Regions from separate parts of the Pseudoalteromonas sp. RWi3 genome, predicted to be linked through region 2. Evidence: predicted binding sites of a transcription regulator. Region 2 holds the regulator's gene; the other holds the start of a gene.
The links. Region 2 encodes sigma-54, which starts transcription at its own class of promoters, with help from an activator protein. Its sites were predicted from a motif close to GTTGGCACGNNNNTNGNNT; they were not measured.

Region 1 (3,422 bases), on a different contig from region 2:
AACACAAGAAGATTTCTTTTCCTTGTTAACACAGCAGCTGTCATTTCAAGATCCAAGCAAGCCAGCTGACAACGATCAAATGATTGCGCAAATGACTAATTTTACTATGGCAGAAGGTATTTCAAACCTTAATAGTAACTTCCAATCACTTGCAGCATCGATGACATCTAATTCGGCGTTACAGGCTTCAACTTTAGTAGGCAAGCAAGCATTACTTGAATCTGATTCGCTAGATTTAGCAGCTGGTAGAGATGCTAAAGGCACTATCGTTGCCCAAGAGCCGGTAGACAATTTAACGTTACGGATTGAAGATTCCTCAGGTCAATTAGTTCGTACAATTGAATTTGGTTCACAACCTCCTGGTGCCGTGCGCTTTGAATGGGATGGTAAAAACTCTGAGGGTGAAGAATTACCCGATGGTGAATATACCGTAAAAGCAGAGGGCCAAATGGGAGGGGATTTCACGAGTTTACCCATTGCAACTTTCAAAAATATTGAAAGCGTAAATGTTAATGGTGCCAACGGGATCATTATTAATACTAAAGAAGGTGCGGTTAGGCTAACTGACGTAGCAGAAATCGCGTAAAAATTAATTATTAGTTAGCCTTCTTCCGGCTACACATTCATAAATTAGAGGTGAATTATGAGCTTCAATATTGCACTTACAGGCATTGCAGCCGCTCAAAAAGATTTGGACGTAACAGCAAATAATATTGCTAACGTTAACACAACTGGTTTTAAAGAGTCGCGCGCTGAATTTGCAGATGTGTATGCATCATCTGTATTTAGTTCGGGTAAAACAAAAAATGGTGATGGTGTTCAAACCACTATGGTTGCGCAACAATTTCACCAAGGGTCACTTAAGTTTACTCAAAACTCGCTTGATTTAGCGATTACAGGTGAAGGTTACTTTGCCATGAGTGAAGACTTAGGCGCACAGGATTTTACTTACACTCGTGCGGGTGCATTTAAGTTAAACCAAGATAACTTTATCGTTGATGCTAAAGGTAACTTTTTGCAGGGTTTTCCTGTTAATGAATCAACGGGTGACACGACGTCGGTAAGTTTAAGTACGTCTTCTGCACTACAGATCCCAGATTCGTCAGGTTCACCTCGTGCAACAACAAACGTTTACAGCTCATTCAATCTAGATTCGCGTTCAACTGCGCCATCAATTACGACTTTTGACCCTACGGTGAGTGCATCATACAACAGCTCAACATCAACAACAGTATTTGATTCACTAGGTGAGCCGCATGTATTGCAGTTTTTCTTCGTGAAAACCGATGCTGCAGTGACGGGTAACGAGAATGAGTGGCAAGTTCATGCAACACTCGATGAGAAAGTGTTTAACCCAGCGGGTGCTGAAGAAACAGCCCCTCCATATACACCAATTTCTACCTTCCAATTTGATGCCAGCGGTTTACCATTAAACACAGATGGTACACCAAATACAGATACAACTTTCAATCCGATAGCGATCCCTGGCGGCGGTGGCGGTGTAGCGGGTTTATCAGATTTATTGACGAACGGTGCTAGTTTCCCTGATGACGTTGAAGTAAATTGGCGTGATGAAGCGGGTACTGCGAATAAAATCCCTACCCAGTATGCGAGTAACTTTGAAGTGAAAGCGCTTGACCAAGATGGTGCGACAGTTGGCCGCTTGGCAGGTATTGATATTGGTACAGATGGTAAGGTTGTTGCGTCATACAGTAATGGTGACACTTCTTTCTTAGGCCAAGTGGCAATGGTTCGTTTTTCTAACTCACAAGGTTTAGCACAAGTGGGTGACACGGCATGGAAGAAAAGCTTAACGTCAGGTGAGCCAATTGCTGGTGAGCCAGGTTCAGGTACGTTAGGTTCAATTAATTCATCAGCGCTAGAGCAATCAAATGTTAATTTGACTAATGAACTAGTAGACCTAATTAGTGCTCAGCGTAACTTCCAGGCAAACTCACGTGCACTAGAAGTTAATTCTACACTACAACAAAATATCCTGCAGATTCGTTAATAGCTTAGCGCTTTACTGCATTGCAATAATCCGACACCGAGGCTGCCCTTTATGGCAGCCTTTTTTGTATCTTAGATTTAATAAAGGGGGTGTCAAATTATTGTGGCACTTATTTTGCATTTATACTTAATATAGATTTTTATCGCGAGTCGATGTTATGGATAAGATGGTTTACATTGCAGCGTCAGGGGCTAAGCAGAGTATGCGGGGCCTTGCGCTCAAAGCAAATAACTTAGCAAATGCCAACACCACAGGCTTCAAGGCCGACTTTGCACAAGCAAGGTCAATGCAAGCATTTGGTGAAGGCCTCCCTACACGTGTGTTTTCTATGCAAGAACGACCAGGTTCAAACATGACTTCGGGCGGCGTTGTTGAAACTGGCCGAGACCTTGATATTGCGTTTAGTGATAAAGGTTGGTTAACCGTTCAAGATGCTTCAGGCAATGAAGCCTACACTAAAGTGGGGACGTTAAATATCACGCCAGATGGTGCGTTAGTAACGAGCCACGGACGCCAAGTAGTTGGCGCCGGTGGTCCCATTATTTTGCCATTGCCAGTGGAAAAGGTGGAGTTTAGTGATGATGGCTCAATTCAAGTAAGGCCCCAAGGGGCGCCGGCAAACTTTTTAGAGGTGGTTGATCGTCTAAAAGTTATTGAAGCTAATAATAGCCAGCTTGAAAAAGGTAATGACGGTCTATTTAGACCAAAGCAAGATAAATTAGTTGATGACCTATGTGGATTTTGTGAAATATCGCAAAACGTCAAAGTTATGAGTGGCACGTTAGAAATGTCTAATGTGAATCCAGTGCATGAAATGGTCGATATGATAAGCCATCAACGCCAATTTGAATTACAACTTAAGTTAATGAAAACAGCAGAAGAAATTGACGAACGTCATACCCAGTTGCTGCGCATTGTTTAACCTAATTGAGAGGACATTAGTATGAATCCTGCATTGTGGATCAGTAAAACGGGCTTAGATGCCCAACAAACCGATATATCGGTGATCTCAAATAACTTAGCTAATGCCAGTACCATAGGGTACAAAAAAAGCCGCGCAGTATTTGAAGATTTACTTTATCAAAATATAAACCAACCTGGTGGGCGTTCATCGCAAGATACTGAAATGCCATCTGGCTTAATGTTGGGTGCTGGTGCAAAAGTTGTCGCAAACCAAAAGAACTTTTCTCAAGGTAACATGCTTACTACTGAAAACTCATTGGATTGGATGATCTCAGGCCCTGGGTTTTTCGAAGTGCTTCAGCCTGACGGAAATATTGCTTATTCTCGTAATGGCCAATTTACCACCGATGAAGATGGTCGAATTGTTACAGCGGGCGCTGGTTTTCCTGTGCAACCAGAAATGAACGTACCTGACGATGCACAATCAATTACGGTGTCACAAGATGGT
Region 2 (3,422 bases):
AGGTACGATCAGTGCTACAAAAATATCGACAGGACGATTATCAATTGCATCAAAGTTAATGGGGGTTTCACTCACTAAGATTAATGCTAGAGGAGATTGTGCGCCACTCATGCGACCATGTGGTATAGCAATACCTCGACCTATGCCTGTGCTACCAAGCTTTTCCCGATTTAATAATGCGTTAAGGATCTCTTGCTGTGTGAGGTGAGGAAGCTTTTCATGAGCCAATTGGCTAATAAATTCTAGAATTCGTTTTTTGCTATTAAAAAGGACCGCAGCTTTACTGCAGTCCTCAGAAGTAAGTGAACTTAATTTCATAGTATTAGTGTCGAGCGTGCTTCTCTTTGTGTTTTATTACTTGGCGGTCTAATTTATCAATCAGTCCGTCAATCGCAGCATACATATCTTGATGTTCAGTTGAAGCAAATAAATCAGCACCGCTAACATGTATTGTGGCTTCTGCTTTTTGACTTAATTTTTCTACGTCAAGAATCACATGTACATTATTAATACTATCAAAGTGCCTTTCAAGCTTCGCAAACTTATTGTGTACATAGTCTCTAAGTGAATCGGTAATTTCTACGTGGCGACCAGTTAAGTTAATTTGCATAAGCATTTTCCTTCTTTGTTTTTTACGCCTTAAATCAAACTCTTTCTTTGATTTGACGGTGGAATAGCTAGAGACTCACGATATTTTGCAATTGTGCGTCTAGCTACTTTGATACCTTGCTCAGCCAATATATCTGCAATTTTACTATCACTCAATGGTTTCGCTGAGTTTTCTGCGCTAATAAGCTTTTTGATCAATGCACGGATAGCTGTAGAAGAGCATTCCCCGCCATTTTCGGTGCTTACGTGACTAGAGAAAAAGTACTTCAACTCAAAAATACCACGTGGTGTATGCATATACTTTTGAGTTGTTACGCGTGAGATAGTTGACTCATGCATCTCGACCATTTCTGCTACATCATTTAGTACCATCGGGCGCATAGCTTCGGGGCCGTGTTCAAAAAAACCTTGCTGCTGTTTCACTATACAATTAGTTACTTTGAGTAATGTTTCATTACGGCTTTCTAAGCTTTTAATAAACCATTTTGCTTCTTGCAGATGCGAACGAATAAACTGACTGTCACTGCTCGATTTTACTGAGCGAGACATGGCGGCATACTGGCTGTTCACTCTAATTTTAGGCATGCTTTCTGGATTTAATTCCACCATCCAGCGCCCTTTAACTTTTTTCACTGAAACATCAGGGATAACATACTCAGACTCTTCGCGCACAATAGTATCTGCGGGCTTAGGGTTCAAGCTGTGTATCAGTGTCATGACTTCTTTTAGCTCATCTTCTTTAAGCTTAGTCTTTTTCATCAAAGTGCGATAGTCACGACTTGCTAAAAGATCGATATGCTCGGTTAAAATCATTTTAGTCTCTGCAAGCCATGGCGTTGCAGGGTCGAATTGATTCAGTTGTATACATAAACACTCTTGTAAGCTGCGTGCGGCAATCCCTATTGGATCAAACAATTGGATGCGTTTTAAAACAGCTTGAACTTCATCAAGTTCTATTTCTTCTTCGTTATTATCTTTGTTTAAACTTTCAACAATGTCTTCGCAGCTCAATGTTAAAATACCCGATTCATCAATCGCTTCAACAATAGCAATGGCTATGGCTTCATCGGTCGGGCTAAATGGCGTTAATTGTAGCTGCCACATAATGTATTCATGCAGCGTTTCAGTGGAAGCACCTTGGTAAATAGACTCATCTTCAGGCATTGGTCCTGATGAGCTAGAAGGCGCAGCGCTCATGTACTCATCCCATGTTACATCCATGGCCATTTCGTCGCTGACAGTTTCTTTACTGAGTGCTTCACTACTTTCTTGTTCGTATTCACTTGGTGTTTCATCAGCAGATGCACTGACTGTTACTTCATCAGTGTCTTGTTTTTGCTCATTTTTGCCTGCAGTTTCATCACTAAATTCATGCTCCTCAACTTCTAGTAAAGGATTACTGTCGAGTGCTTCCTGAATTTCTTGTTGTAGATCCAATGTACTGAGTTGCAACAAACGAATAGCTTGTTGTAACTGAGGTGTCATTGTCAATTGCTGGCCCATGCGCAGCTGGAGTGATTGCCTCATTTATCTTTAACAATCCTTTTATTATGTAATCAGAATTAAGTTTAGCAGATAGTTAGCTGAACGTTGGTTTATAGCCTAAATTGCTCACCCAGATAAACATCGCGTACTGTTTGGTCGGCAAGCACATGTTCAGGAGTGCCTGAAGCAATTAGCTCACCATGAGAAACAATGTAGGCTTTTTCACAAACATCAAGGGTTTCTCGTACATTATGATCTGTAATCAACACCCCGATGCCTCGGTTTTTAAGGTGTTCAATTATTTTCTTTATATCTAACACTGAAATTGGATCAACACCAGCAAAAGGCTCATCTAATAAAATAAATTTAGGGTTTGCGGCTAATGCGCGTGCAATTTCAACTCGGCGGCGTTCACCACCTGATAACGCCATACCTTGGCTATCGCGAATGTGTTGTATGCTAAATTCATCCAGCAGGCCATCCAGAGCTTGTTCTCGGCCTTGCTTATTTAAATCGTTTCGTGTTTCTAATATCGCCATCAAGTTTTGATAAACCGTTAATTTACGAAAAATAGATGACTCTTGCGGTAAATAACCAATACCTAATCGTGCACGGCTATGCATAGGCAGTAATGTAATGTCGTTATCATCAATGCTTATTTTGCCTTTGTCGCTCGGTACTAAACCAACAATCATATAAAAAGTGGTCGTTTTACCTGCACCATTTGGGCCTAGTAAACCGACAATGCTTCCTGCACTTACTTCTAAACCCACACTCTTTACAACTTGGCGGCCTTTATAGCTTTTAGCTAAAAATTCAGCTTTTAACGTACTCATGGCTGACCTTTTGACTTTGCTTTTTTATTTTCGATGGGCACTAAAATAGTATGTACGCGGTCATCTGAGTTTTCATCTTTTTGCGCACTAATTAGTTGCTGCTCCATGTCGTAAGAGATGCTTTTAGCATTGATCTTTTGACCTGCTTGAGTAACCTGGGCATCACCAATTAGGGTTAAGTAACGTTCAGCTACATCGTAACGAACTTCGTTTGCGCTGGCACTCATGATTGAACCGTCATCTTGTTTTTCTTCGAAATAAGCTGGACTGCCTGTTGCAATAAGCAGTTGCTTATTCTCACCTAACTTGTCGCGTTTATGTACTTCTAAGCGGTCAGCAGTAATGCGCCGTGCGCCATGGATTATTTCTACGTTCGATTCAAAAATACCGACATTAGATTTTAGCTGTGCTTGCTGTTTATCGGCACTTATTGATACTTGGTTTGCAGCGGGAAGTTCACTTTGCGCAACACTTGAGTAAGCAATGAATAGG

Region 1: a site for sigma-54 is predicted at 2,113-2,131, ahead of ACFI4Z_RS03555 (flagellar basal body rod protein FlgF). Genes of this name have one in related genera too.

The regions. Positions count from the first base shown of each region.
Region 1 covers NZ_JBHNYL010000001.1:820,376-823,797, reverse strand. Annotated here, with positions in the region: gene ACFI4Z_RS03565 (flagellar hook assembly protein FlgD) at 1-586, shown strand, start outside; gene flgE (flagellar hook protein FlgE) at 644-2,011, shown strand; gene ACFI4Z_RS03555 (flagellar basal body rod protein FlgF) at 2,169-2,933, shown strand; gene flgG (flagellar basal-body rod protein FlgG) at 2,955-3,422, shown strand, end outside.
Region 2 covers NZ_JBHNYL010000011.1:39,104-42,525, reverse strand. Annotated here, with positions in the region: gene ptsN (PTS IIA-like nitrogen regulatory protein PtsN) at 1-318, opposite strand, end outside; gene hpf (ribosome hibernation promoting factor) at 323-610, opposite strand; gene ACFI4Z_RS13985 (RNA polymerase factor sigma-54) at 640-2,136, opposite strand; gene lptB (LPS export ABC transporter ATP-binding protein) at 2,205-2,930, opposite strand; gene lptA (lipopolysaccharide transport periplasmic protein LptA) at 2,927-3,422, opposite strand, start outside.